DNA from 2 places in the Cocleimonas sp. KMM 6892 genome. Region 1 is predicted to be linked to the other one. Evidence: riboswitches for the same ligand, from Rfam matches in the RefSeq annotation. Region 1 holds a riboswitch; the other holds the start of a gene.
The links. Region 1 has a riboswitch for thiamine pyrophosphate ahead of thiC (phosphomethylpyrimidine synthase ThiC). Riboswitches for the same ligand answer to the same signal wherever they lie in the genome.

Region 1 (16,026 bases):
GTATTGCTGCATTCATTGGTCATGTATACCCGATTTATTATGGCTTTAAAGGCGGTAAAGGAGTTGCGACTGCTTTAGGTGTTTATTTAGCATTGAATCCAATCGTTGGTATTGTTGTCATTTTAACCTGGTTGATATCCGCACTGGTTTTCAATATCTCTTCTCTTTCTGCCTTGATTGCAACACTGCTCGCACCGCTCTACTTTTTCTGGGTAACAAGCTCCTTAGATCTGTTTCTGGGATTAGTCTTAATCACGGCGATTATCTACTGGCGTCATCGTACCAATATCGTTGAAATCATCGACGGTACAGAAGATAAAATCTCTGAGAAAAAATAGTCAGATCATTCCAGTAAAGTATGCGGAAAAAATATGCGGATGAATAGGCAACTCGATCACGCTCAGGCTAGCGCTCAGGTTAATCCTCTCGAAGATAGCCAAACGCAGAAGTTTCCTATTTGCATTCTCGCCAATGATATTAATATCGCAGGTAATGTCGGTAGCTTATTCCGGATTGCAGACGCGTTGGGTGTTGAAAAACTCTACCTTACCGGAACGACTGCGACACCTCCAAAATACAAAATTCGCAAAGCGGCACGCGCCAGTGATAAACATGTCGATTTTGAATATCACGAGTCAGCAAACACACTCATCAACACGCTGAAAACCACAGACACCAATATTATCTGTTTAGAAATTACCGAATCTAGCATTGATATCAGAGACTTCAAACCAACAAACCTCTCTGAAAATAGCAAACTGTGTTTAGTCATCGGCTCTGAAAATGAGGGTATTTCCCACGAAATACTCAGCCTTGCCGATCAAACCGTCCATATTCCCATGTATGGCGAAAACTCATCGATGAATGTTGCCACCTCATGTGCGATTGCCATCCATGAATTAATCCAGCACTTCCAAGCGTAGTTTATGGTCACCCCCCCACTTATAAGCCTTTTTTCACCGGTAACCGAATTAAAAGGTGTCGGCCCCAAAATGGCCGAGAACCTTGAAAAGCTGGATATCGAAAAAGTACAGGATTTGCTTTTTCACCTGCCGTTGCGCTATCAAGACAGAACCCAATTCTATGAGATTGGTGCGGTCTCGCATGGCCAAGAGGTGATGGTCATCGGCGAAGTCGAACACTCGGAAATTGTGTATCGCGGTCGACGCATGATGATCTGTACCATTTCGGACGGCACCGGCTTACTCACATTACGTTTTTTCCACTTTAGTAATGCTCAGCAAAAAGCACTGACACGTGGCACCAAACTCAGATGTTTTGGAGAAGTGCGCATCGGTAAAACCAGCCGTGAAATGGTACACCCGGAATATAAAATTTTGACGGGTTCTGATAGCCAGAATACCCAAAGTGGCTTAGCCAAAGCACTGACACCGATTTATCCGGCGACCAAAGGCTTACAACAACGCAGCTTGTTACGATTGGCTCAAGCGGCGTTAAGTCACCTCAATGGGCTAGAAGACCTTATCCCTCATCAAATAGTCGCGGATAATCATTTATACGATTTAAATCATGCACTGCAAGCATTGCATCAACCCGTAGCTAGGGTTTCAGTTGCGCAGTTATTAGCGCGTAATCACCCCGCGCAACAGCGTTTAATCTTCGAAGAATTACTCGCGCATCAACTGAGTTTAAGAAAACTCAGAGAGCAGCAAAAACAAGCGAACGGAATCCCTTTTAATACCAAATCAACGTATTTCAATCGGCTAAAAGATAATTTGCCGTTCGAACTGACCAATGCGCAAAATCGCGTCATCGAAGAAATAGATGAAGATCTGCAGCAAACATGGCCGATGAGTCGTTTGGTACAAGGTGATGTGGGTTCGGGTAAAACCCTGGTCGCTGCCGCAGCTGCGTTAACAGCCATAGAAGCGGGCTATCAAGTAGCGCTGATGGCACCGACCGAAATACTCTCGGAACAACATTTCAAGAACTTTACCGACTGGTTGAGCCCGTTAGGTCTTAATGTCACGCTATTATCAGGCAAGCTAAAAGTTGCAGAAAAACGAGAAGCGCTAGCAGCAACTGAAAGCGGAACGAGCCATTTAATTATTGGTACGCATGCCCTATTCCAGAATGATGTGAATTTTCAACGACTGGGATTAATCATCGTCGACGAGCAACACCGTTTTGGTGTGCATCAACGTTTATCGCTACGTGAAAAAGGTAAGACCCAAACCCAACAAGAAGATATTTATCCACATCAGTTAGTCATGACGGCAACGCCTATTCCACGCACATTAGCCATGACTACCTACGCCGATATGGATTATTCTGTTATCGACGAATTACCACCCGGTCGAACGCCAATCAAAACCGTCGTTATTAGTAACTCGCGACGTGATGAGATCGTGCAAAGAATTGATGTGGTATGTAATGAAGGTGCTCAGGTTTATTGGGTATGTACGCTGATTGAAGAATCAGAAACCTTGCAAGCACAAAATGCCGAAGAAACCACCGAATTACTCCAACAAGCCTTACCAGACTTAAAGATTGGATTAGTTCACGGACGCATGAAGTCTGCCGAAAAAGAAGCCATTATGGCTGAATTCAAATCCGGTAAATTGCATCTATTAGTTGCTACGACAGTGATTGAAGTGGGTGTAGACGTACCCAATGCGACCCTGATGATTATCGAAAATGCAGAACGCTTAGGGCTGGCACAATTACATCAATTACGCGGACGTGTCGGTCGTGGTAGCAAAGCCAGTAGTTGTGTACTGATGTATCAAACACCCTTATCAGATAACGCACGCAAACGTCTGGAAGCATTGCGCAATAGCAACGACGGCTTTGAAATAGCCAGAATAGATCTGGAGATTCGCGGCCCCGGTGAAGTATTTGGCACCCGCCAAACTGGCGAATTACAATTTAGAATTGCCAACCTGATGGAAGACCAGATGTTACTGCCAAAAGTACAACAGGCAGCAAAACAAATGTTAGAGCAATATCCGGAGAATATCGAACCCTTAATCGAACGCTGGATAAAACACGCTGAGGATTATGCATCCGTTTGATGTGAGAATAATAACAAGGTCACCCCCCCTACTTGAATGACAACTCGTTTTTGTTTTATAAAAAACGATATTGGAATTTATGCAAAGCTAGATGAGTTTTTTAATGACTTAAGCCGAACAAGAAAATATGATGATCTTGATCCCTTTTAACGGTTATACCCATGGATATTTCCCACCTAAAGACCTTTCTCGAGATTTACAAAACTCGGCACTTCAGAAAATCCGCTGAAAAATTATTCATTACACAATCAGCCGCAAGTGCTCGTATCAAATTACTCGAAGACCGATTAGGCGTCGCTTTATTCACACGGGATAAACGCAATATTGAACCGACACCTGCCGCACACCGTTTCTTTAAATACGCAGAAATGGTTGTTACTGGTTGGGATCAGGCCAAACAAGTGGTGGCTTTACCAGATGAATATGAGCTATCGATCTCAATAGCCTGTATGGCTGATATCTGGCATTTATTTCTTAAGAACTGGATTGTTGAAATAAAAGATCAACGACCTGAATTTGCTTTTAACTTGATGATCAATCAGTCTCATGATGTATCGGACTTATTAATCAACGGCGCACTGGATTTAGGTTTTGTTTTCGAGCCGATTCAATTGCCTTCGATTGAAGCGCACGAGGTGCTTGAATTTGAAATCAAACTATTTTCGACCACACCGAACCAAACACCCGAACAAGCACTGGATAAAAATTACATAAAAATAGACTGGGGCGTCTCGTTTGAATACGAATATTCACAGGAATATAAAGATCAGGCGATTTCAAATGTGCGCACAAACTATGGTCTGATGGCGATTGATATCATGAAGGACAATGGCGGAGCCGCTTACCTTCCTGACTTAAGTCCTTTGAAAAATGACCCAGCACTGCCACTTTATGAAGTTGAAAATGCCTTTATCTTTAAAAGAAAGCTCTATGCGCTTTATAGAAAAGACACTGAAGTGCATGAAAATATTGCAGAAATTATCAACACCATCAAAACGATTATTGCTTAGACACTCTTTGATTGGATAAAGCCCTGAATGGCAGTGCTAATAGTATATCCAACCATTCACATTGAAATTTTACATATAGGAAAGCACCTGCTTAAAAAAACGATGTTTCTTAACCAGGTGCCGGGGGGATACCCTCAAGGGGTAATTCGGTGACTTGTAGTTGTGTCCTAACGACTAGTCATAGTCGTAATCAAAATCCCAATTCCAGTCGGTATCTTTCATCGCTTTTCTTTCGAAATAGTCTTCGATACGATGACGAGCGCTTCTCTTGGGTTTTGCACGATGTGATTTTCTAGACGTTTTATTATCGTTAAAATTCAGATCATAATCATTATCCGATACTTCTAAAAAGTCATCATCAAAGTCGTCGAAATCATCTTCATAATCGTGCTTCTGATTCTTAGCCATTTATCAATTCTCCAAAATAATAATTAACAGCTTATAAACCTCGATTTTTTAAACAGTACTTTTGTAATGTATGTACTGAAACTTCGAGATAAAATAATTGTTGCACTATTTATTGAGAATAAATAACAAAAAATATTGCTCAAATTGACAAGCGTTTTTGATCAATCGTTAATGTAATAACGAAATTAATTCGTATGAAGCAGGTAGAAAGAATCCATAATCAATTGACAGCTTTATCAAACTGGCTTTAAACGTCCTCCCAAAGTTCGAGTAATTCTTCTGTCGCTAATTCGTAGTTTTCAGTTTTTATAATGGCGGAAATCATGGCGACTGATCCAATACCAGTCTGTTTTAAATCGGCTGCTCTTTGATAGTTGATACCACCTATGGCAACCAGCGGAAATTGCTTACCTAAGAGATTCACCCACTTTTCTACCGCAGTAACACCTTGTGGAATCCAGGGCATGATTTTACTGGTCGTTTCGTAGATTGGACCCAACGCAATGTAACTAGGGTTTATTGCGAGTGTTCTGGCGACTTCGGTATAGCTATGCGTAGACACACCTAAACGACAACCCGATTGTGCGATGCTAGCCATATCAGCATCATCCAGATCTTCCTGCCCAAGATGAATACCATAGGCTTGGTGTTTAACCGCCAACTGCCAATAATCATTGATAAACAGACGGACATTGTATTTCTTTGCGAGCTTAATAGCGGCAATAATATCCTCTTCCACATCATCTGGTTGTTGATCTTTAATACGGAGTTGAATGGTTTTTATACCCAGCGGAATGAGTTTCTGTAGCCATTCAAGTGAATCAACAACGGGGTAAATGCCGAGTTTATTATTAGGTTCTTTGTTGCAAATAATGTTATCAGGCTTGTCATCAGAGACAGCATCGCAACAGGCAAAATCAAAACTCTTAGATAACATCTCTGCATGTTTCACCAGCTTCGGCATATCCATTAATTCAAACGGGTGATGTGTATCGTAATGAGAAAACTGTAATTTATACTGGTTGTTTTCGGTCAAGCTTGCATTACGAATGCCATTACTGATGAGTGCCTTGGCATAAACGATAGAGTCATTCAGAGGAAATCCCAGACTTAATTGACAGGCAATAGCTGTCGCTAATGAGCAACCTGTACCGCGTACATTGCTTCTGTTTTTCCAGCGTTCGCCACTTAAGTAAAAGCTTTCTTCTTCACCTTTGATGTTGGCGCTACCATCGACACTTACGAAGAGATCATTACTCTGATTCGTATCATTAGCATTATACAAGTGACCACCTTTTACCAATACATTTTTTGCACCCAATGTAATTAATTGTTGTGCCGCTGCTTCTAAGTCTTGCTCATTACTAATGGATATTCCGGTCAAGCTTTCTAACTCATCACTATTGGGAGTAATAAGTGTAATCAGAGGGAATAAATCTGTTAGGAATGCCTGTTTACCGGCTTCATCCATCAGTGCCCCGCCTGAACTACTAGCCAGTACCGGGTCGGCAATGACAAATGCTTTACGATGTTTGCTCTTTAATAATTGATTATACGAAGCAATAAATTCGACTACTGCTTTAACCGCATCTGCATTGCCCAGCATGCCGATTTTGATCACGGTAAATGGCTCAGACTTTACACTGCCCAACTGTGATTTTATTTGAGAATAAGCTAATACACCCTGATCGAAGACCCCTTCACTATTTTGAGAAGTTACTGCGCTAACCACACTACTCGCATTTACGCCAAGGTGATGCGCTACTTGCCAGTCGGTTTGTAAACCGGCACCGCTAGGATCAGTGCCACCTATTAAAAGTATTTTGCTCATTGAATCGTGTCTTGCTTAAGTTTTTGATAGCGGTATTAAAACGATAGTACTAATAATTATTCTATTACCTAATGGCACTGTTTAACTCTGGTGCCAAAACGGTGTGCCGATTGTTGGAGTACTGGGTGTTGCTGATTCGCGTGCTGGCATAATGCCACTCTCGTATGCGGCTCGTCCTGCACGGATGGCATCGGCAAACGCACTCGCCATAATCACAGGATTCACCGCTTCGGCTACGGCTGTATTTAATAAGACGCCATCAAACCCAAGTTCTAACGCCTGACAAGCATCAGAAGGTTTACCGATACCTGCATCAACCAATAAATTTACCTCTGGAAGGCGTTCGCGAATGATCTTAAGCGCATAAGGATTCATCAGACCTTTTCCTGTGCCGATCGGTGATCCCCAAGGCATAATCACTTCACAGCCCAGATCATGAAGTCGTTGGCAGAGGACTAAATCGTCGGTGCAATAAGGGAATACTTTAAACCCTTCTTTGATCAATATTTCTGTCGCTTCAAGCAAAGCAAAGGGATCAGGTTGCAGATTGTAATCATCACCTATCACTTCTAATTTAACCCAGTCTGTGTCGAAGATTTCGCGCGACATTTGCGCAATAGTGATAGCTTCCTGAGCGCTATGACAACCTGCTGTATTGGGCAATAAGTGGCAACTCAAGTCTTTAACAAAATCCCAGAAATATCCACCGCCGTTATTTTCTGGGGACTGTCTTCTCAATGACAGCGTAATGACTTCTGCTCCGGATGCTCTAATCGCCTGCTGCATAACCTCTGGTGAAGGATAAAGTGCCGAACCGATAAAGAAACGGCTGCTTAATTCAACGCCATAGACATTCCATGTACTTGATTGCTTATCAGAAAAAGCCTCTATAAGTGGGGGGGTGCCTTTGCAATTATTTAGTTGAGTCATGTTAGCCTCCACTGACAGGATTTAGGATATCGACCTTATCCAGATCATTTAAAAGTGTCTCTTCCCAGTGATCTCTAGAAACAAACACCTGATTAACCGCAACCCCTAACATACCGTCACTTTTATAACCTAACTTGATCAGTGCCTGGCTAATGGTGAGATTATTTTCAAAGGTTTCTGCTTTATTGTTTATGCTGACTTTTATCATAATATTTGACTTGCTAGATCGGATGGATTTACTGGGTTCATGGATAAAAATTGGGGAAAGCAAACATCCTCCTGCTCTCCAAATAATTGTGTTATAAGGTCGTTGATTAGTGCTGGGGCAAATAAATAACCGTGACGATATAAACCATTGATATGGACTAATCGTCCCTGCTGGAACACTTCAGGTAAATTATTATTAAATGTGGGGCGAAGCCCTGAAAGCATATCGATAATCTGTGCTTCGCCAAACCCCGGGTGCAAGCTATAAAGCGCTGACAACAATTCCAAACCTGACCTTATAGTAATCGGTCCATCATTATCATTTTCTAATTGTGTTGCGCCGATAATGTAGTGATTATCACCACGAGGAGCGATATACAAGGGGTATCGCGGATGCATCAGCCTAATGGCACGGGTAAAATTAACCTCAGGTGCATACACGCTAACCACTTCACCACGAACTGATCGAAGCTGTTTTAAATCTGCTCGCGCACCGTTGCCACGGCAGTCAAAAACGTAATCAAAAACACAATCGTTAAACCCATCGATGATTCCATAATTGGCAGATTCATCTAAGTTGATTTCTAATGACTCATGCCATTCAATCGCACTTGATTGGTCAAAATAATCATTTAATGCAGGGTAAAGTGTCTGGTTATTGATCACCCCTTCTTCAGGGAAAAATAGACCTTTACTAAAATTATGCGCTAATTCTGGCTCAAGCTTATGCAAGTGTTGTTGGTCTAATGCCTGCACATGTTTTTCGTCAATCATGGCGTTAGCCTTAACCTGAAACCGTTGCCAGCTAGCGTCGTCTTGAGTGTGCGAAACCACTAACGTTCCTTGCTGATTGAAACTCACTTTCTGATGGGTTGTACTCTCTAATTCAACTAACCATTTCGCCCATAACTCATAAGACCTAACGCCTAAATGTTGCGTAATGGCTTCGGTTGTAACTGCTTCTGTAAAAGGAGCAATCATTGCTGCGGCAACTAGACCTGTGCCTTTATGATGGCGATCATGTTGGTCGATCAGGGTAATTTCTATATCCTGATTACATTCATTTAGCCGCCATGCCAATACACGACCTGCTAAACCCGCACCAATAATTGCTATTTTCATCTAAACGTTTAAACCTTAGGAATAGAGTTTGATAATTTGGGATTAGCTATTAGCTTCATTAAAATCGGGCTTGTAAATTTCACTGCCCAATTTAACAAATTCAATCGACTTTTCCTGCATCCCTACTGCCGCAGCTTCCTGCTGTTTTGCATACTCACTGCCTGTTCCGTATTGATCACGTACCTCTTGTGTGATCTTCATCGAACAGAACTTGGGTCCACACATAGAGCAGAAATGTGCCACTTTAGCGGACTCTTTAGGCAGGGTTGCATCGTGATAAGCGCGTGCAGTATCAGGGTCTAAACCGATATTGAACTGATCTTCCCAGCGGAATTCGAAACGCGCTTTAGACATCGCATCATCACGCACTTGTGAGTTTGGATGCCCTTTAGCTAAATCAGCCGCATGAGCTGCAATCTTGTAGGTGATAATCCCGGTTTTAACATCATCTTTATTGGGCAGTCCTAAATGCTCTTTAGGCGTCACGTAACACAACATCGCTGTGCCGTACCAACCGATTTGAGCCGCACCGATACCCGATGTGATGTGATCGTAACCCGGCGCAATATCAGTCACTAAAGGACCTAAGGTGTAAAAAGGCGCTTCGTAACAGTGATGCAGTTGCTCATCCATATTCGCTTTGATTTTATCCATAGGTACATGACCTGGGCCTTCGATCATCACTTGAACATCATGTTTCCACGCCTTTTGGGTCAGTTCACCCAGCGTTTTTAACTCGCCAAACTGGGCTGCATCGTTTGCATCAGCGATAGAACCGGGGCGTAAACCATCACCCAGCGAAAACGTTACATCATAGGCTTTCATGATTTCACAGATGTCGTCAAAGTGTGTGTAAAGGAAGTTTTCTTTGTGATGCGCCAAACACCATTTAGCCATGATAGAACCACCACGAGAAACGATGCCAGTCACACGATTAGCCGTTAATGGAACGTATTCAAGCAACACACCTGCGTGAATTGTAAAGTAGCTGACGCCCTGCTCCGCTTGCTCGATAAGTGTGTCGCGGAATAATTCCCAAGTCAGGTCTTCTGCAATCCCTTTTACTTTTTCCAAAGCCTGGTAGATTGGCACTGTACCTATAGGAACGGGAGAATTACGGATGATCCATTCGCGCGTTTCGTGAATATTTTTACCGGTCGATAAATCCATCACGGTATCGCCACCCCAACGGGTAGACCACACCATCTTCTCAACTTCTTCATCGATCGATGAGCCTAATGCGGAGTTACCGATATTCGCGTTGATTTTCACCAAAAAATTACGACCAATAATCATTGGCTCTAATTCTGGGTGGTTGATATTCATCGGCATAACCGCACGCCCTTCTGCAATCTCTTTGCGCACGAATTCAGCCGTGATTTCTTTAGGCAATCCTTTTGCTGTCAATTCGGCAATTTGATCTTGCGGGATTGATGCACGCCCCAGATTTTCACGAATCGCAATGTACTCCATTTCCGGAGTAATGATGCCTTGACGAGCGTAATGCATCTGCGATACGTTTTTGCCTTCTGCGGCAATACGTGGTTTTGGCTTGTTTTCAAAAGGCTCGATATCAAGCTCATCGATCAAACGTTGATTGGTAAAATCTGAACTGAAGTTTTCTAATTGCACCGTATCGTTGCGCGCATCTATCCAGTCTTTGCGAAACTTTGGTAAGCCTTTATTAAGATCAATATCAATCGAAGGATCGGTATAGGGACCCGATGTATCGTAAACACGAACCGGCTCATTTTCCTCATATTCTGCAGTATCGCCTGAACCACGCAATAAGGTCGGGCTCAACTCGATATGACGCATAGCGACTTTAAAGGTATTTGCTTCGTTGCTTACATAGATTTTTTTAGAACCAGAGAGTGGTTCACGAGTGACACTAGTGACAATACTAGCGGGTATAGCTTTCGCAGATTTAAGCATTCTTCCTCCAACAGTTTAATTAAAAAATTACCTGTCGGATTAGAAATTCACTGCCAATTTGGTAGTTGAAAATACTATCTTCTTGTTTCCTACGACGGTATGAACCGTATCAGGTGCAACGGGTAAAAATCTCAGCTCATCCCTTCATTATATTTCCCGTAAAGACGGAAAAATAATCATAAAGGGGTGAACACCCCGACAAGTGATACGGACATTAACAGCTCATATAAACCTCTGTCAAACTAATTATTGGGACAAATAATCTCATTTAGTGAAAAATAAGTCGTTTTTCTTAGAATAATTCTTATTTCTTATTACTTATATGTTTGATTTTATTACAACTAAAAAGAGAGGCTATATTTTGAAAAAGCCGATAAGATGTGTGTAATTAATTGCTGGTTGCGAAAAAAAATTTATGAGTAATTCCAGAGATTCAGAGTCAAAGTCCACATTAAAAAAACACAGTGAAATTCCGCGAACACTGGGTTTTCTTATCGCATTCGTTGGTGTGTTTTTTCTTGTCGCTACCGTTTTCAGTTTAATAACTATTGTGGTTTTACAAGCCGCTTCTGGAGATACTGGCCCGCTTTCATCCAAAGACAAATACACTATAGCGCTCTCTATCACTTCCCTGCTTACTGCCTTAGGAGCGCTTTATATCGGGATTAAACTGATAAAAAAATTAGACAGTGGTCGCAAGCTGTTTAATATTTTTGGCCTTATCGTAATTGCTTTAGCCTGGGTCAAGTTCATGTACAAACAAAATGCGATAGAAAAAAGTTTTGCCAATATGCCGGCTGAGCTTGCGGCAAATGCCAAACAGATAGAACTCGGTGATACCTTGACTGTATTTATTCTGCCGGTAATTTTGATTGTGGTGGCGTTATTATTGAATTTACCAAGGTCTAAAGCATCGCTGAAGTAAGTGTTTGAAACATATATTTAAGCGCATAGTAAAAATGGCACCCCCCACCTTTGAGGCCTTTTTTTGGGGGGGTAATTAGCTAACGAGTGAATCGTTCAGGGGTTTGAGTTTGGATTTGGATTTGGATTTGGATTGGATTTTGAAGTAGAAGTAAGCGCATCAATCAAAAACCTGACTGATACCCACCAAGGCAGGATGTTCAGACTTGATGACAAAGACTGGAATATCTTTTAAGTAATCCTTAAAACGGCCTTTGGATTCAAAACGCTCTCTAAAGAGAGAATTGTCAAAATAGCTGCCAAGCTTCGGAATTATCCCTCCACCGATATAAATGCCCCCTTTGGCTCCCAATGTTAAGGCAAGATTTCCTGCCACTACACCGAGTAACGCGCAGAAGACTTCCAACGTTTCCTCGCACTGTTTATTCGTTTGATCAAGCGCATATTGGGAGATATCTTTCGGGGTTAAATCCGGTTTTGCATCTACTTGGTCAAGCTCACAGATAGCCAGATAGAGGCGTTGTAAGCCGCTACCGGAAATCAATCGTTCTGCAGATACATGCTGAAATTCCTTCCAACACGTTTCTAGTATCTGACACTCACGTTGAGTCGTTGGACTTAAGCTTACGTGCCCACCTTCTCCCGCTAATGGTAGCCATTCTTCACCCGAAAATATTAACCCCGCAACACCAAGACCCGTACCAGGACCTAGAATACCAATTGGCGCATCCTGTTTGATTTCGCCGCTGCCTATTTGATGGCAATCTTCACGCGCTAAATGTGGAATCGACAGAGCCAGTGCTTCAAAATCATTCTTGAAGACTAAAGAATCGAGGGATAAGTCTTGCCGTGTTTGTTCAATCGAAAAGTCCCAATCGTGGTTTGTCATTTTAATACGATCACCATCAATAGGATTAGCAATGGCAATCGCTGCTTCGAGTACTTGAGGGTTGTTAACCTGCTGTAAATAATCCTTATAAGCTGATGCGAAATCAGGATAATCACCGACTGCCAACACCTTTTCATTTTGAATAAACTTATTACTGGTTAGCAATGCAAAACGTGCATTGGTGCCACCGATATCGGCAATCACTCGCTTATTTGCGGGGAGCTTAGACTTTGCTTTTGCATTCATATTTCAAGATCCATAGCTTTACTCTTTACAACTAAAACAACTAAAACAACTAAAACAACTAAAACAATTAACAACTAACAACTAACAACAAATGACACCCCCCTACTTTGGGGCTGTTTTTTTTATTGGGAAGTGTCGACAGGGTATTCTTCGGTAAAACTCTACCGACATTTCCGTCACATTAATTCTAAAAATTTGCTCAGCGTTTACTTACTGCTTTAACAAAGCTGAACAACAGAATTTTCACCATCAATGCCATTAGGAATATATTTATCAGCTTCCCAATCATTTTCCCAAACACCTTGATCGTTTAGATAACGAAATTGATACTCAGGCTTAGCTACATCCAGTTCTACAGTTTGTGTGAAATCACCACTTTTAAGGCGCTTCATCGGTGTTGCTTTGTTATCCCATTGGTTAAACTCACCAACGAGATACATCTTTTCAGCAGAATTAGCTGCATCTTTTCCAACACGAAATGTCACTTTACACACTGGCCGTGACTTCAGAAATTGTTTTTTGATACTCACAATTAACTCCATTTAATTAGATTAAAAAATAAACACTAACTAATGACAATATTAGCTACTTGATTTCAAGAGCGTCTAATTTCCAGATATCTCTATTGTAATCCTGCATGGTTCTATCGGTTGAGAAGAATCCACTGCAAGCGGTATTCATTACACTCATGCGTCCCCATTTTTCCTGATCCTGCCACGTTTTAGCGACTTCATTTTGCGCATCTATATAGCTTCTAAAATCAGCGAACGTCACCCATGGGTCATTACGATTATATAAACTCTGGATAATACTGTCGAAAATTCCTGGCTCATTGGCATTGAAATGCGCAGACTGAAGTAATTCCATCACTGCCTTCAAATCCTGATCCTGGTTGATATAGTGCATAGGATCATAATTGCCTTGCAAGTCTTGTACTTCATTGGCTTTTAGACCAAACAAGAAGAAGTTTTCCTCGCCCACCTCATTAATTATTTCGATATTAGCGCCATCATAAGTGCCTATGGTCAATGCGCCATTCATCATGAATTTCATATTGCCAGTACCAGAAGCTTCTTTACCGGCGGTAGATATTTGCTCCGACAAGTCAGCAGCAGGTGCAATGACTTCCATGGCGGTGACACCATAATTCGGGAAGAAAACCAGCTTTAACTTATCACCCACATCAGGGTCAGAGTTGATCACTTCAGCAATGTTATTGGTAAGCTTGATAATATCCTTAGCCAGGATATATCCCGGTGCAGCTTTGCCACCAATGAGTACACAGCGATTTGCCCAGTTTTCGGTATTGCCCTGCTTTATTTGAATATACAGATGAATCACATGCAGTAAATTCAATAGTTGTCGTTTGTATTCATGGATACGTTTCACCTGAATATCAAACAATGAATCGGTATTAAATTTTACGCCGCAGAGCTGTTCGACTAAATCTGCCAGGCGTTGCTTATTGGATTGTTTTACCTGTTTAAATGCTTTGGCAAACGTTTTCTGTTTGGCTGCTGAAAGCTTTTTAATCTCGCTAATGTGCGAGAGATCGGTAATCCAGTCTTCGCCAATGTGGCTAGAAATTAATTCTGTCATTTCAGGGTTCGCGTGTGCTATCCAGCGTCTAGGCGTTACACCATTGGTTTTATTGGTAAATTTATCAGGCCATAATTCGTAAAAATCATGGAACAAACCTTCGCACAATAACTGTGAATGCAGTGCTGCAACACCATTTACCGAGAAACTTCCGACAATAGCTAGGTTAGCCATACGAACCTGTTTGTAGGGACCTTCTTCTATGATCGACATTCTTGCATGGCGTTCGGTATTACCCGGCCATTTCTGTTGCACAACGCGCATGAAGCGCGCATTGATTTCATAAATAATTTCCAATAATCGCGGCAACAGACTTTCAAACAAATGTACTGGCCACTTTTCAAGCGCTTCTGGCAATAACGTATGATTGGTATACGCCATGGTTTTAGTGGTGATGCTCCATGCGTCATCCCAGTTTAAGCACTTCTTATCCATTAGTATGCGCATCATTTCTGCCACTGAAATGGTTGGGTGTGTGTCATTCATCTGAAACACATTTTGTGCGACAAAATTTTCATAATTATTGCCGTGAATTGTCTCCCATTGACGGAAAACATCTTGAAGACTGGCTGAAGCCAGGAAGTATTGCTGTTTTAAGCGCAATTCTTTACCGTTTTCACTGGAATCATTCGGGTATAAAACCATCGTGATGTTTTCGGCATTGTTTTTTGCCGCCACCGCATCGGTGTAACTACCCGCATTAAATTCTTCAAGATCGAATTCATCCGTCGCAGAAGACTTCCATAAGCGCAAGGTATTAACGGTTTTGTTTTTATAACCAGAAATGGGCACATCAAAAGGAATCGCGAGCACATCATTGGTTTCTACCCAGCGAGCGTGCAGATCATTATGCTCGTCACGATAAAACTCGGTATGACCCCCAAACTTTACGGTTTGCGTATATTCTGGGCGTTCCAGCTCCCAGGGATTACCGTCTCGTAACCAGTGATCAGGTCTCTCTTCTTGGCGACCATCGACAATGGCTTGTTTAAACATGCCGTATTCGTAACGAATACCATAACCTAAAACGGGTAATTGCAAGGTTGCACAGCTATCCATAAAACACGCAGCCAGACGACCTAAGCCGCCGTTACCTAAGCCTGCATCGGGTTCGATTGATTCAACGTCTTCTAGCTGCAAACAGAATTTTTCCATCGCTTCTCTGGAGGTTTCGGTCGCATCCAGATTGAGTAGATGGTTGCCTAGGGCTCTGCCCATGAGAAATTCCAATGACAGATAATAAGCGCGCCTGACATTTGGCTGGCGATAGGCTTCCCAGGTTTTGTACCAATTGGCGACAACCCTGTCTCGTAAGGTAAACGACAGTGCTTCATAAAAATAAAATGAGTGGCAACCTTGAGTACGACCAAGGTGATACGTTAGATATTTTTCAAAGCTTTCACTAATCGCCTTAGACGTATTTGGTAAAGATTTAATGTTAGTGGGTAAACAGGTTTCTAACTGTGCTTTTTCGATCATGTTTTTCTCATTAGTAAATAGTGGTGTCGCTATCTTGGCGTTTTAAACGGTTTAATTGTTGTAAATTTCTATGTAAGCATTGGCGCTTTTTTCCCAGCTAAAGTCTTGCGTCATGGCATTTCGTTGCAGTTGTTGCCAGCTTTTCTTGTTTTCATACAATGAAAGCGCACGCTGAATAGTCTTAATTAATGCTGCTGTATTCGGCGCTTCTAACACAAAACCATTCGGTTTAAATGAAGACTCTTCACCATTCGCTTCGTCGGCATCGACGACAGTATCCGCAAGACCTCCAGTACGATTGACGATGGGTAAAGTGCCATAACTTAAGCTGTACATTTGATTGAGGCCACACGGCTCGAATCTGGAAGGCATTAGAAAGATGTCACACCCTGCTTCTAACAGATGCGCTTT
Region 2 (16,026 bases), on a different contig from region 1:
GATTGCTGAAGAAAAGAACAACTTTGCCGCCGCTAAATTTTCAGAAGGTCATTACCAGCAAATTGAAGTAGCCGGAATGATCGCTGCGAGTAAAAACAAATTACTGGCAAAGAAGTTCCTGAGCTTTATTCAAGGCGAAACATTCCAGAAAATCATTCCAACAACGAATTGGATGTATCCCGCTGCACTGGCCAAATCTGAATTACCAGAAGCATTTAATACCCTTATTGATCCAGAACCAGCCCTTATTTTCTCAAGCGATGAGGTGAATAAAAACCGTAAAGCATGGGTTAGTGAATGGTTGAATGCTTTAGCTCAATAAATTATCCAGTTAGATAATCGATACAAACCATGAAAGCCGGAATCTTTGTTGCGCTGTTGGTCATTGCTTTTATCACGGTGCCTTTATTTAGTCTGTTTTTGGCTAGCGGCACGCTTTCCGGCGAGCAAACAGCGAGCTTGAGTGAGATATGGAACAGCAGCTATATTCGCCGAGTTTTATTTTTCAGCTTATGGCAAGCACTCCTCTCGACACTGCTAAGCATCGCTTTGGCGATCATCGTATCCCGAGCTTTTGCGCGTTATCCAAACTTCCCCTTACGCTCTTTCTTTCTTAGTTTATTTGGGCTGCCTTTAATCGTTCCAGCCGTTGTTGCAGTCATTGGAATCATTACAGTTTACGGAAAATCCGGCTGGCTACCTATTGGCTCAAACCTATATGGACTTTTGGGGATTTTACTGGCTCATGTGTTTTTCAATTTACCGCTCGCTGTACGTTTATTCTTGCCTGTCTGGAATCAAATTCCTGAACAGCATTGGCGTATCGCTTCACAATTAAAATTTAATAGCTTCCAGCAATGGAAACATATCGAATGGCCTGCGTTACGCGAGAGTTTACCCAGTGTTGCGCTATTAGTTTTCATGTTGTGCTTAACAAGTTTTGCCGTCGTGTTAACCCTCGGTGGTGGTCCTAAGAGCACCACCTTAGAAGTCGCCATTTACCAGTCTTTACGATTTGATTTTGATCCTGCCCAAGCTATTGTTTTAGCATTATTACAACTCGGGCTTTCGATTCTAGTAGCCACCATTGCTTCTCGTTTCAACAAAATACCGGATGTAGAACCCGACCTAAATATCAAAAATGCCAAGCACCAATCCGAAACTGGCAAGTTAGATAAAATACTACAAATCACGTTTATCGTATTCGCAATATTGTTTGTCAGTACCCCTCTTCTCGCTATTTTTATCGATGCAGCAAGAGGCCCAATCATCAGCGTACTCAGTGAAAGAAATCTGTGGAAGGCGACTGCATTCAGTTTATTAATTGGTTTGAGTGCAGCAACTATTTCACTGGTGCTATCCTGGTTTTTACTTAATGCTAGTGCTCGAGCAAGCTATCAAAATAAAAACAAACTTTCACAACGGTTATTGCTTTCTGGTTCTATTATTTTCGTGGTGCCACCATTAGTGATCGGTACGGGTCTGTTTATTCTATTGGCTGACTTTATCAATGTTTTTGATTGGGCGATTTTGATCGTCATTCTTCTTAATGGCTTACTCGGCATTCCCTTTATCATTCGCACGCTAGGGCCAGAAATCAGACAAAACACAATGAAATATCAACGACTTTGCGACAGCTTGAATTTAAAAGGCTGGCAGCGTTTCAAACATCTAGACTTTCCTCTTTTAAGAAAACCGCTGGGCTTATCTGCAGCACTTGTGACTGTTTTCACCATGGGGGATTTAGGTATTATTGCTTTATTTGGCAGCCCGGAAACAGCCACACTGCCGCTATTACTTTACCAGCGCCTTGGTGCTTACCAGATACCTCAAGCAGCAGTGACCGCCGCTTTTTTACTGATTATCAGCCTCATAACTTTCTGGCTTTTAGAAAAAATAATTAGCGGTAAAACGCAGAAGGACATGTAATGTTAACCGTAGACAATCTGAAATTCAGCTATCCAAAACACTCAGCCGATGACGATGAAAAAGGTGCGAATACTGCTGAGATGCAATTCAACCTTGATGTTCAGGGGGGAGAAATTCTAAGCATTATCGGCCCGAGTGGTTCTGGCAAGACGACCTTGCTCAATTTAATTGCTGGTTTTAATTCGCCAAGCTCGGGCAGCATTATTGTTGATGATGTGGATATCACCCCACTAAAAATTCACCAAAGACCTGTCACAACCGTTTTTCAGGACAACAATCTTTTCCCTCATCTTGATGTGTTCACCAATGTGGCTATTGGCATTCAGCCTTCATTGAAACTCAGTCAAGATGAAAAGCAGCATATTCATCATGCACTGGAAAATGTTGGCTTATCTGATTTCCATAAGCGCCGTCCAAAAGAGTTATCAGGTGGTCAGCGACAGCGTATTGCTTTAGCCAGAGCATTAGTCAGAAAGCAATCCGTTCTCCTGCTCGATGAGCCATTAGCGGCGCTGGGCCCAGCGATGAAAGACGAAATCATTGATTTACTCAAAGCGATGGTTGAAGAACAAAATATGGCCGCCCTACTTATTAGCCATCAACCCACAGATGCTTTTCGTGCCTCCAAGCGTACGGCATTTATCAATCAGGGAAAGATTCACCAAATCGGAAATACTGCGGATGTGCTAGGGGATTCGGCAGATAAGGTAATAAAACAATATCTAGGCGAGAGCTAAAAAAACGCATATCAAAAAAACGCCTATAAGTAGGGGGGTGGCTTTTGATGGATTTAACCCTGCGATTTTAGACTATATTGATGAATATATCGGCTTCCTGAGCTTTAATCTTGCACTTTCAAGGTTCTCTACTATACTAACCGCCATCGCCTGGGGGTGGTTGTTGTATTTATTATCATATAATTCAATAAATTCAACGTAACCTGAGATTCCGTGAGGAAGACCCTAAGAACCTGATCTGGATAATACCAGCGTAGGGATAGGTAATGTCTTTCTCGATCTAGCTTTGTCATTTAAAGCTATGAATCTACTAAGCATGTCTCCTATCCCCATTTTTATTTTTAGGAGTACAGCATGCCATTTCAAGTGCCATCACAAGCCAAACTGCCCGCACGTTTTTCTTTTGCATTAACGAGCATATCCGCATCAATTCTAGTTCTCGCACCGTTATTATCTGGCGTTAGCGCAAACGCCGCTGATGTTCTCGAAGAAGTGACCGTCACAGCGGATTTCCGCCCTACTACTTTAGAAGAAAGCACAGCGAGTATTTCAGTTGTTACTGAGGAAAAATTGACCAAACGTGGCGCTCAGCATATTGAAGACACCTTGAATGCTGCACCCAACGTCAATATGGCAAGTGGCGCATCTCGTTCTCGTTATTTCCAGATTCGTGGTATTGGTGAACGCAGCCAGTTTATTTCTCCGATCAACCCTTCTGTGGGTTTGTATATAGACGGTATGGACTTCAGCCGCAGTGGTGGTTCTGCAACGCTGTTTGATGTCGATCAAATAGAAGTAATTCGTGGCCCACAAGGCACTAAATACGGCGCAAATGCATTGGCTGGTATTATCAATATTCACTCTACCGAACCTACCAACGAACGCTCAGGAAAGATTGAAGCAACCTTAGGCAACTACGGTAAGCAAAGCCTTGGAATAGCTGCTGGCGGACCGTTGATTAAAGATAAGTTATTGGGGCGTTTTTCATTACACACCAACCAATCAGATGGCTTCATGGAAAATGATTTCCTCGATCGTGATGATACGGCTAACCGTGATGAATTTACCGGACGCGGACACCTTAAATGGCTGGCAAATGACGACCTAACCGTCGACCTAAAAGTATTACACCTTGATATCGATAACGGCTATGACGCATTCACATTTGATAATAGCCGCACCACATTGAGTGATGAGCCAGGAAAAGACACGCAAAAAACGGATGCTATCTCTTTAAAAGCATTGCTGGATATCAACTCTTCAGTGGCTCTTGAAGCCAGCGCAAGCTACTCAGATTCAGACCTTGGTTATAGCTATGATGAAGACTGGGGATATGTTGGACAGTTCTCTGAAGACCTTTATCCATATAGTTCTTTCGATGAATACCTACGTAACCGCAAAAATACCAGCCTAGAAGGACGCCTACTTTCTAATGAAGATGGACGTATATTCAATGATAAAACGGACTGGGTTGTAGGCTTATATCATGCCAAAAAAGAGGAAGGACTAACGCGTAAGTACACCTATTTAGAAAGCGATTTCCTAAGCCAGTATGATACTGAAAACACCGCGCTTTATGGTCAATTAGACACTGAAATCAATGACAAGCTTAAGCTCATCACTGGTTTGCGTGTAGAAAAATGGAAAGCCGATTACACCGATTCTAACGACAACAAAATCAATGTCGATGAAACATTGCATGGCGGCAAACTCGGTCTGGAATATGAACTCAACGACAACCATTTGGCCAGCACCAGTATCTCTCGTGGTTACAAAGCCGGCGGTGTAAATACCGATGGTACGTTGCCTGAGAATCTACTCGATTTTGATACAGAATACCTGTGGAATTTCGAAGTCGGGGTTAACTCATCTTACTTAGATGATGCCCTAACCACTCGCGTTACTGCTTTCTACGCTAAACGCAAAGACCAGCAGGTAAGAAGCTCTATTGTTGAACTTCGTGAAGATGGTAGTACCGACTTCACCGACTATATTGGTAATGCAGCAAAAGGCAGCAACTACGGTATCGAAGCAGAACTTGACTGGAAAGTGAACGACAAATGGCGCTTGAAGACATCACTAGGCCTGTTACAAGCCAAGTTTGATGAATACACAGACCCGCAAAGTACCGCAAACGGCTTGGATTTGGCAGGAAGAGATCAGGCGCACGCGCCTAACTACCAATATTCTCTGGGTGCTGAATACTCGATCACGCCAAAATTAACCGCTGGTGTAACACTTGAAGGCAAAGATGGCTTCTACTTCTCTGATCGTCACAACGCCAGAGCAAAAGCTTACAGCCTGATAAACGCTAACTTGAGTTATAAAAAAGGTGATTGGACAGCAACATTATGGGGTAGAAATCTAACCGATAAAGACTATGATGTGAGAGGTTTTGGTAGCTTTGGTAACAATCCAGGCAATGGTTACATTACTGAAACGTACACCCAAAAAGGCGAGCCACGCACTGTTGGATTAACCGTTTCATTAGACTTTTAAGCTAGACTTAACCTCATACTTGAAGAGAATACATTATGGAAATTTCAGTAGATATCAGCCTTTACCCGCTTAAAGAAGAATACGTTGAGCCTATTCTGGCGTTTATTAAAGGTCTAGAATCAAACCCGAAGATCACTGTAAAAAAGAATCAACTCAGCACTCAGATTTATGGTGAATACGACGCGGTGATGGCATTGATTACTGCAGAGATGAAGGACGTTTTTGCGGCGATGCCTCATTCGGCTATGGTAATGAAATTTGTTGGCACTAACCGTGCGGATGTAGAAGTTGATTGGTAATAGCGTTTCCTTGAAAAGAAGATCGCTATGACAACAGATGCAATCGTTGAAGCTTTCCTGGCCTTATCTGGCTGGGAAGTTTTTGCCACGACTCTCGGTATCGCCTATGTGATTTTGGCAGCGAAAGAGTCCATCTGGTGCTGGCCAACGGCATTTGTCAGTACACTGATTTATACAGTACTCTTTTGGGAAGGCCAACTTCCCATGCAGGCCATCCTTAATTTCTATTATATGGCGATGGCTATCTACGGCTTTATGCTGTGGACTAAACACAGTAATAATAACGATACTCTCAAAGTTAAAACATGGGGGTGGCAAAAACATATCGCGTATATTGTCATCGCCAGTGTCTTAAGTATTGGCATTGGTTACTATCTCGACCTCAGCAGCGGAACCCGACTCCCCTTTTTAGATTCTGCCGTGATGGTATTTTCTGTGATCAATACCTGGTTGATGGCGCAAAAAATTCTGGAAAATTGGCTGTACTGGATAATCATAGATGCCGCAGCTATTTATCTGTATTGGCAAACGGGCTTTTACGTCACGATTATAATGTTTGGTATTTATCTGATACTGGCGATTTATGGGTATAAAGAATGGCGAGATTCATTAAAAGAATCGTTGGATGAAACTGATTTAACAAACACTGAAAATCCTTATATGTAGTTCAAGTCATTAGATCAATCTTTAGGTCACCCCCCTACTTTAAGTGACTTTTCATTTTGCTGTTTAAAAAACGATTTTGGAATTTATGAAGAGCTAGGCACTTTTTCTAGTATTCGTTGAATAGTAGAAAATCAATAATCTCACTGTTATTTTCCGTATTTATACCCATAATAAATGGATGTACTATTAATCCTGTTCCTTATTTTTATATAATAAGACCAATAATCAATCTAATTTAAAGTAACCACTATGAGTAATACCCCCGAGCATAAGCCTCGCCCCTTAATTGATCTATTAGTTAGTATCATCTTACCCTCTGTAATTTTGATGAAATTCAGTGGCGATAACGATTTAGGTGCAGCTGGCGCACTCATCATTGCATTAGCCTTTCCACTTGGCTGGGGTATTTTCGAATTAGTAAAATACAGAAAATTTAACTTTATCGCTCTACTCGGTTTAGTCAGCGTGCTTCTTACCGGCGGCATTGGTTTATTAGAATTAGATAACAAATGGCTCGCGATTAAAGAAGCGGCTGTGCCCAGTGTGATTGGTATAGCTGTATTAGCGTCGACCTTTACGCGCTACCCATTAGTGAAAACGCTGTTGTTCAATCCTAAAATAATGAATGTGGAAAAAATTGAACAACACCTCGAAGAACGCAACAGCACGCCAGCTTTTGAAAACCGTTTGATGAAGGCTAACTATCTGTTTGCTGGAACGTTTGTCTTTTCTGCAATCATGAATTACGTTCTGGCTAAATGGATCGTCACCAGCCCTTCTGGCAGTACCGCTTTTAACGAAGAACTCGGACAACTGACTTTATACAGTTACCCGATGATTGCGATCCCATCGATGATTATGATGATGGCGATTTTATATTACCTATGGCGCACTATTAATGGTCTTACTGGGCTTGGTTTTGAAGAAATTCTCGCTACAGAAATCGTAGAGAAGTAACTCTTCTAATCGGTTTCGTCTTACTCTTTTGAGTTTAGTAGACCCGCACCCTCGAAACTTTTAGATTCTGGAACCTTATAGCGACATAAGGTTGTAAGGTTCCAATCCCACCTAAACATTTAGCTCGCTGCAGACATGTATCACTCTATTAAAAAATTCATCGAAAGCTCCACCTTTCAGAACTTCATTATCAGCCTGATTATCCTTAATGGTATAACCATGGGGCTTGAAACATCGAAGCAAATGGCTGCAAATTACGGCAGTTTTTTTAAATGGTTTAACATCTTTGTCATCAGCATTTTCACCATCGAAGTTTCACTGAGAATCTATATTCACAGATCAGCATTTTTCAAAGACGCATGGTCCTTATTCGACTTTTTCATCGTCGCTATCTCCTTAGTGCCTGCCAGTGCTGGATTTGAAATTCTGAGAATTTTAAGAGTATTAAGACTATTGCGTTTGGTATCAGTAGTACCGCAAATGCGCAAAATCACTACCGCTTTAGTCACTGTGATTCCCGGAATTGCCTCCATTGGTGGCTTGCTAACGCTGTTTTTCTATATATTCGCGATTATGTCAACGCAGCTTTTTGGCGATACATTTCCTCAGTGGTTCGGCACATTAGGCGAATCCTTTTATACCCTATTCCAGATCATGACCCTCGAATCCTGGTCGATGGGAATCGTTCGCCCTGTAATGGAAACCTATCCTTTAGCCTGGGTATTTTTTGTGCCCTTTATCTTTCTGGCCACATTTATTATCGTTAATTTAATTATTGCCATCGTTGTTGATGCCATGAATGAAATGAAAGAAGCCGAAGAAGAGAATATTATTGGTGAGCTACAAATCACAGACGATTCAACCAAGCATGAGCTTCAATTAATACGGAATGAGTTAAAAGAACTAAAAGTGCTCATTAAAAATAATCCCACTGGATTCAATAATTAAGTGAAATAAATAAAGAGAAATAAATAAAAAGAGAGGACTGCAATCATGAGAAGAATTTTCTTAAGCTTAATTACGTTCTACCAAAGATATGTTTCGCCTCATAAACGTTTCAATTGTGCCTACGGTGTACTTCATCAGAATGGTTCTTGTTCCAGCAGAGTGTATTCCATCATTCAAAACTCACCTCCAAGCAATTTACTTCCCGAAATTTCTGCCCAGTTTAAAGCATGTAAAAACGCGCATTTACATTTAACTGCTGAGAAGAAAAAAGAAGAGGCAGTAAATATAGATGACACAGATAAAAAGAAAAGCACTAAAAACAACGATCATTACTTATGTATTGGCAGTGAATGTAGCTTTTGGGCATGTTTAGGGATCTTTTCTTAAAACCAAAAAAACCTTCTTATGCGTTTCGCACTGACCTAAATTTCACTAATGCAGATTGTCCATGTACAACATTTAAACATCTCCAAAGTGAACTGACAGACTTCTTGGAAGTCTATTTTTACTGAGAACATAGAGTCTTCAGGACTTAAAAACCTATTTCAACCTTGAGAGAATTATGCAACCACCTCGTTTACTGACTAATTTAACGCTGTTACTCGCTCTGTTTTCATTGAGTAGTTTCGCCAACGCTGTTGATGATATTTTCAAAAGTGATAAAAGTTCTAGCCTCGAAGCCGAGAGCTTTGGAGAATTCAATCAACCCTGGGCGATGACTTTTCTATCTGATGAAAATCTATTAATCACTGAAAAAGCAGGAAAGTTACTGTTAGTGAATCTCAAAAATGGTTCTAAAACTAAAGTGGCAGGGTTACCCGAAGTCGCTTATGGCGGTCAAGGTGGCTTGGGTGACATTATTCTTCACCCTCAATACCAGCAAAACCATTGGGTATACTTATCCTATGCTGAGCAAGATTCAGCAGGGAAAAAAGGAGCTGTTGTTGCCAAAGCAAAGCTACAACTTCCTGCAACCAAACCTAAGCTGGAAAACCTTGAGGTTATTTGGCGACAGACTCCAAAAGTTACTGGCAGTGGTCATTATTCGCATCGAATGGCATTCAGCCCAAATGGATATCTATTCATCACTTCGGGGGATCGACAAAAACAAACACCCGCACAAGACTGGAATCAAAATTTAGGCAAAGTTATTCGATTAAACGATGACGGCTCGGTACCCAAAGACAACCCTTTTCAAAACAAAGGCGATCTCGCAAAATCTTTTTGGTCATTAGGTCATCGAAACATGCTGGGTATATCTTTCGATAAACAGGGCAAACTGTGGACGCACGAAATGGGTCCAAGAGACGGAGATGAATTAAACCTGACGACTCGTGGCGATAACTATGGTTGGCCGATTGTTTCCTGGGGCGATAATTATTCCGGCATTCCCATCCCTGATCATGACACGCGCCCAGAATTCAATGCACCCGAAGCATATTGGGTGCCTACGATTGCACCTTCTGGACTGATCATATATTCAGGTTCGGTATTTCCTGAATGGCAGGGCAATGCATTTATCGGCGGACTAAGATCAAGGTCGCTGCTTCGTATTAAAATAGACGCTGACCAAGCTCAGGAAGTCGAACGCTTCGACATGAACAATCGCATTCGCGAAGTTGAACAAGGGCCTAAAGGCGCAATATGGGTTCTGGAAGATGGAAGAAATGGACGCTTGCTTAGACTGACTCCAGATTCGTAAATAATCAATTTGCATTTTGCCTAAAGAAACGATCAGTTAGCATTCGCAATATTGCAAGTCGCTAGGTATTATTCGGCTTACAATTGCATCACTGAAACTATTTATGAAATCATCGTTTAGAACACTACTTTCCCCTATTCTTAAATTATTTGAGTCGGGAGAAGGCCCCTATAACTACAAAAAATCCCATAGAACTATATTAAATGTTGTGGGTTGCCTGTTTATACTCTTGTCATTGGTTACGGTTGCTGGCGGATTGGCTAGCTCATTAATGGGTGCAATCATCCCTTTTTTAGTTTTCTTTTTGGGTGGTTTACTGTGTTTAGTGATAGGCACTTTAGGCACTGACCGTGCGGTTGCGAAAATATGGGGAACTAAATAGCCAATTTTTTATTGGCATTTCGCTAAGTCACCCCCCTACTTTAAACCACTTTTTTTAAAAGCGATGCTCGAGATTCATCCATTTATCAATATCCTGCTCGCCCAGCACTTCCATATAAAACAACAATAAACGATAAGCAGAACGCGCATATTTCAGCTCAGGAATAGTGTGATGTCTGGAATAGACTTCAACAAAACACTCAAATTGTTGTTGATCTAGCAAATACTCCAGCAACACAAAATCCAGTTCTCGCGGAGCCAATACAAACGCGTCTAGATCTAGCAGAATCAATTCTAAATTGTTCTTTGTGATTAAAAATTGATCCCAGCGCAAATCTGGCATCACAGGAACAAATTCATTAACATTTAACTGCTCACATGCGTCTAACGCAGCATTCAGATATGCATTGTCTGTAGTTTTGTCCCCCCCCCACTTATGAGCACTTTTTTCTAGAGTATCTCTCAGACGTTGTTTCCAATGACCACTGTTATATATTGGTTGATGTATTGACCCCCAATTATTCTGTCGATCTTGATGGAGATTCGCTAGATGCTGAGCCAGTTGCTCAACCATTCCAACGCTGATTTTTGAATTATCCGGGACTAAACCATCTACTTCAGGCGTTAAAATATACGACCCATGTTGCCTGCTGCTTTGGGATTGAATCAGTTCAGGTATTTTTAGTGAGGACAGTGATGAAATATGCCCATATAAGGTGTTGAAGCTTGCAATATCGTTCCGTAAATCAACTCCAAAAAGCTGCTGCATAATCTGCCAGAAAGGCGATTCAGTATTGCTGCACACTTTCAGAAAATAATTACCCTGTGTAGATTTCAAACGCCATAAATCATGGGTACTGTCTGCAAAACGTTGTGGAATAAATTCGGCATTTTCAGCCGCTATTTCATTCGGTAATGTTTCAATCAGCGCTGCTGGTATTTTCTTATTATCCTTTTGCTTCATGAATTTACGTAAATCGCGCTAGATTAGGTATTAGAGAGTATAAGGTATTTTTCAAAACAAGAGTGTTTACTATATAATGCTCTGCTAATTAACTTTAACATCTGCTCCTACTATGTTCTATACAGAATCTTTCGATGTCATTATCATCGGCGGCGGTCACGCCGGCACTGAAGCTGCTCTTGCGCCTGCGCGCATGGGACTGAAAACATTATTACTCACCCATAATATTGAAACCATTGGACAGATGAGTTGTAACCCTGCCATCGGCGGTATCGGTAAAGGCCATATCGTAAAAGAAATCGATGCACTGGGTGGTGCAATGGCACATGCAGCTGATAAAGGCGGCATCCAGTTTCGCACACTAAATGCCAGTAAAGGCCCAGCGGTTCGTGCAACACGTGCACAAGCTGATCGCTCTTTGTACAAAGCGGCGATTCGTAAAATGGTCGAAGCCGAAGAAAACCTGCAAATCTTTATGCAAGGTGTTGACGACTTAATTATTGAAAATGATCGAGTGGTTGGCGTGAGTACCGAAATGGGGCTGAAGTTCAAAGCCAAAGCAGTGGTTTTAACAGTAGGAACTTTCCTTGGTGGTAAAATTCACATCGGTATGGAAAATCATTCTGGCGGACGCATGGGTGATCCACCATCGATTGCTTTAGCTGATCGTTTACGCGAAATGCCGTTTAGAGTAGACCGTTTAAAAACCGGAACACCTGCACGTATTGATTCGCGCAGTATCGATTACAGCAAACTACAAGAGCAGCCAGGCGATACCCCTATTCCTACATTTTCATACATGGGAAAAAAGGAAGATCATCCAGAGCAAATTTCTTGTCATATCACATACACCAATTCGCGCACGCACGACATCATTCGTGCGAGCCTTGATCGTTCGCCCCTATATTCCGGTGTAATCGATGGGGTTGGGCCGCGCTATTGTCCTTCTATCGAAGACAAGATCGTGCGCTTTGCAGATAAAGACAGTCACCAGATATTCATCGAGCCTGAAGGTTTAAATACCTACGAAATCTACCCTAATGGTATTTCAACGAGTATGCCGTTTGATGTGCAGTTTGAATTTATTCGCTCTATAGAAGGCTTTCAAAACGCTCATATCACTCGACCGGGTTACGCGATTGAATACGACTTTTTTGATCCACGTGATCTTAAGCCAACGCTTGAAACCAAATTTATTGATGGCTTGTTTTTTGCAGGTCAAATCAATGGCACAACCGGCTATGAAGAAGCTGGCGCTCAGGGCTTGCTTGCAGCGACTAACGCAGCACTCCAAGTTCAGGGCAAAGATTCATGGTTCCCGAAACGCAGTGAAGCCTATATCGGCGTAATGGTTGATGACTTAATCACCCACGGTACGCAAGAGCCTTACCGTATGTTTACCAGCCGTGCTGAGCATCGTCTGTTATTGCGTGAAGACAATGCAGATTTACGTTTAACTGAAATTGGTTACAAGATTGGCCTTGTTGACGAAGAACGCTGGCGCGCATTCAACATCAAACGCGAGCAAGTTGAAATCGAAATGCAACGTTTGCGCGACACCGTTATGCACCCTGCTGATGTCAATACAGAACAAAACGAGCGCATTTTCAAAGGCTCTTTAAGTCGCGAATACCGCCTAAACGAACTACTACGACGCCCAAATGTTAGCTATGCTGACTTAATGTCTATCGACAAGTTTGGTCCAGCGGTTGAAGACCCAAAAGTTGCGGAACAAGTCGAAGTACAGTTTAAATACGCGGGTTATATCGATCGCCAACAGCTTGAAATTGATAAACAGAAAAATCATGAAGAGACGGTTCTACCCGATGATTTTGATTATTCAACGATCAAAGGCGGCCTTTCAAATGAAGCATTACAAAAGCTACAAGATCAAAAGCCTACGACGATTGGACAAGCTTCGCGTATCCCTGGCATTACACCAGCGACTATTTCGATTTTGATGGTACATCTGAAGAAACACCGTTACCAGAAAGCTAGCTGATACTCGATCTTAGAAGAGAATTTATAAAAAATGTCGCACGATCAACTCTGGGAACAAGGGCTAGAGCAACTCGGTTGCCAGCCTGATGAGTCTCAATTAGCTCAGTTAAAGCAATACGTTGAGTTACTCAATCGTTGGAATAAAACCTACAACCTCACAGCAGTGCGTGAGATTCAGGATATGATTCCATTGCATATTTTCGATAGCCTTGTGGTCGCTGATTTCATTAAAGGCGATAACTGTTTGGATGTCGGTAGTGGCGCAGGTTTGCCTACTATTCCGCTAGCGATTATGCAGCCGGATCGTGAATTTATGGCTGTCGATACCAACGGTAAAAAAACGCGATTTATTCAACAGGCGATTATTGAGCTGGGTTTGAAAAATGCCAAGGTTTCTCAAGCGCGTATTGAAAGTTTAGATTCTGAGATTAAATACGATGCGATTATTAGCCGTGCCTTTGCCTCGGTATTTGACTTCCTAGAAGGCTCATCAGATCAGTTAGCCTCAGGCGGAACGTTGTATGCCATGAAGGGACAATACCCAACAGGTGAATTACAGTATATTCCGAAAAAATATACTTTAACGCAATTGCATTCGATGGAGGTCCCTTTCGTCGATGGTGAACGCCATCTGCTTGAATTTACCATGAGTCAGACAACAGCATAAATTAAACTAGCCAAAGGACAACGCATGAAACTAAAGCATTCACGTTCGGTTTTTTACCTATTTACCGCAATGGTGATTAGTAGTGTTGTCATTGGCAGTTATTGTAAAACCAAATTTATGCCGGTGAGCAATGCCAATGCGGCAACGTCTTCGGCTGCTTCTACAACTACTTCTTCTACAACTGCAGATAACAAATCTAAATATGCCGATGTAGATGTTGCAATGGAGTTAGTCAAAGTTGGCGAACACAGCTATTACGTCCAAGGTAAAGCGGGGATCGCTACTGATAATGCAGGTTTTATCTCAAATGCAGGCGTAGTAATCACAGATGCTGGCGTGGTGTTATTTGATGCGCTGGGAACACCTTCTTTAGCGAATAAGCTACTGCAGAAAATACGTGAAATAACGGATCAACCTATCGTTAAAGTGGTTGTCAGCCATTATCACGCTGATCATATTTATGGCTTGCAGGTATTTAAGGAACAAGGCGCAGAAATTATTGCGCCAGATGGTATTTATGAATACATCGACTCGGAAGTTGCCAGTAGCCGTCTGGAAGAAAGACAGTTTTCACTGGACCCCTGGGTGAATGAAAACACCTACATCGTTAAACCCGATAAGATTCTTGATGATACGGAAAAATTCACTGTCGGCAATATTGATTTCACCATCAATATCATTGGCAAAGCCCACTCTGATGCTGATTTAACGCTATTTGTTGAAAACGACAAGGTGCTTTTTACTGGTGATATCCTGTTCGAAGGTCGTGTGCCCTTTATAGGAAACCATACAAAACACTGGCTAGAAACATTACAAAGTCTGGAAACCAATCAGGTAACAGCCTTGGTTCCCGGCCATGGCCCTGCCGCAAAAGATCCGCAAAAAGCAATTACATTGACGCGAGAGTATTTAGCCTATATGCGTGAAAAAATGGCGATTGCCGTGGAAGAGATGATTGATTTTGATGAAGCCTACGAAGAAGTAGATTGGTCAAAGTACGCAGAATTACCTGCGTTCGAAGCCGCTAATAGACGCAATGCATTTCAGGTTTATCTGTCATTAGAACTAGAGTGATAGTGCCCTAAATAAACAGATTAAATAAACAGACTAATTGAATAGAAACCCACCTCCCCACTTACGGGCACTTTTTTAAAAAAAACTGCCCGTAAGTGGGGAGGTGGGTTTATTTGTTTTTATCGAATACTATCTGTTTTTGTTCTGCTTTAATCCGACTGATTCGTCTATCAGTCATCGCCAAAACACCTGCAAATACAATAATTATGATGCCAATGATGGTTTTATAATCCAGAACCTCATCCCAGATTATCCAACCAAATAAAGCGGCAAAAGCAACTGCGGTATAAGTATAAGGACCAAGTTGGCCAGCAGGCGCATGACTGTAAGCTTTGCTCAACGCTAATTGTCCTATGGTTGAGAAGATTGCAATACCCGCTAACGAAGCTAGTTGAATCCAGCTTAAACTCACCCAGTTTAGCAGCGCTGGAATTGCTGAGACCAAGGTCCCAATCAGTGCGAAGTAAAACACGATTCGTCCCGGTGTTTCTGTGGCGGTCATTTTACGAATAATAACCTTAGCAAGTCCTGCCAGCATCGCCCCAACTAATGCCAATAAAACGACCAGATTGAATTCTCCCGCGCCTGGATTAATGATTAATACAACACCAAGAAATCCAACTATGATGGCGATAATCGTTTTCAAACCAATACTTTCTTTGATCCAGAAAAAGGCAAAAATCGGAATAAAAATCGGCGACGTCTGTTTCAATAAGGATGCTTGCGCCAGCGGCAAATGCCCCCACGAGTAAAACAAACAAACCATTGCCGACAAACCAACCACACTTCTAGCGATGTGCAGACCGATATGCTTGGTATGAAGTCTTGAAATACCCTTCCTCATTAGCCATGGCACTAATATTAATAGGCCAACAAAATTTCGGATGAATACGATTTGCTCTATGGATACTTCAGTAGATATGGTTTTAATTATCATCCCTGTGGCCAGAATTGCCAGTTCTGCCAGAATGATTAAAAAGGCACCAAGGGCGATGTTATGGGATTGCATAGAGCGATTACTTCTCTTTGATTAAGGTACCTGCTTCTTATTTATGCTTAGTTATATGTAGATAAAACTAATCAAAGTGAACAAATCAGGGTTTTCAGTTATGAGATCAAACCACTATTTTTGATGCCATCAAACATGAACTGAACGGCTAATGCGCAAAGAATAACGCCGAAAACACGAGTGATTACTTGCA

Region 2: linked by a shared signal. The riboswitch ahead of OO007_RS17935 (TonB-dependent receptor) and the one ahead of thiC (phosphomethylpyrimidine synthase ThiC) in region 1 are both predicted to bind thiamine pyrophosphate.

Annotation. Positions count from the first base shown of each region.
Region 1 is NZ_JAPFBV010000006.1:68,678-84,703, reverse strand. Features, by position in the region: gene plsY (glycerol-3-phosphate 1-O-acyltransferase PlsY) at 1-338, shown strand, start outside; gene OO007_RS16115 (TrmH family RNA methyltransferase) at 378-923, shown strand; gene recG (ATP-dependent DNA helicase RecG) at 927-3,035, shown strand; gene OO007_RS16105 (LysR family transcriptional regulator) at 3,197-4,045, shown strand; gene OO007_RS16100 (hypothetical protein) at 4,220-4,453, opposite strand; gene thiE (thiamine phosphate synthase) at 4,701-6,284, opposite strand; gene OO007_RS16090 (thiazole synthase) at 6,366-7,214, opposite strand; gene thiS (sulfur carrier protein ThiS) at 7,216-7,422, opposite strand; gene OO007_RS16080 (FAD-dependent oxidoreductase) at 7,419-8,543, opposite strand; gene thiC (phosphomethylpyrimidine synthase ThiC) at 8,586-10,478, opposite strand; TPP riboswitch at 10,548-10,686, opposite strand; gene OO007_RS16070 (hypothetical protein) at 10,894-11,403, shown strand; gene OO007_RS16065 (glucokinase) at 11,563-12,537, opposite strand; gene OO007_RS16060 (isoamylase early set domain-containing protein) at 12,756-13,067, opposite strand; gene OO007_RS16055 (glycogen/starch/alpha-glucan phosphorylase) at 13,123-15,615, opposite strand; gene glgA (glycogen synthase GlgA) at 15,667-16,026, opposite strand, start outside.
Region 2 is NZ_JAPFBV010000007.1:72,433-88,458, forward strand. Features, by position in the region: gene thiB (thiamine ABC transporter substrate binding subunit) at 1-322, shown strand, start outside; gene thiP (thiamine/thiamine pyrophosphate ABC transporter permease) at 352-1,929, shown strand; gene OO007_RS17930 (thiamine ABC transporter ATP-binding protein) at 1,929-2,666, shown strand; TPP riboswitch at 2,809-2,944, shown strand; gene OO007_RS17935 (TonB-dependent receptor) at 3,021-5,165, shown strand; gene OO007_RS17940 (YkoF family thiamine/hydroxymethylpyrimidine-binding protein) at 5,201-5,464, shown strand; gene pnuC (nicotinamide riboside transporter PnuC) at 5,492-6,130, shown strand; gene OO007_RS17950 (VC0807 family protein) at 6,380-7,087, shown strand; gene OO007_RS17955 (ion transporter) at 7,223-8,035, shown strand; gene yidD (membrane protein insertion efficiency factor YidD) at 8,081-8,422, shown strand; gene OO007_RS17965 (PQQ-dependent sugar dehydrogenase) at 8,598-9,737, shown strand; gene OO007_RS17970 (hypothetical protein) at 9,841-10,119, shown strand; gene OO007_RS17975 (hypothetical protein) at 10,174-11,082, opposite strand; gene mnmG (tRNA uridine-5-carboxymethylaminomethyl(34) synthesis enzyme MnmG) at 11,195-13,084, shown strand; gene rsmG (16S rRNA (guanine(527)-N(7))-methyltransferase RsmG) at 13,115-13,750, shown strand; gene OO007_RS17990 (MBL fold metallo-hydrolase) at 13,775-14,824, shown strand; gene OO007_RS17995 (DMT family transporter) at 14,934-15,833, opposite strand; gene OO007_RS18000 (MarC family protein) at 15,932-16,026, opposite strand, start outside.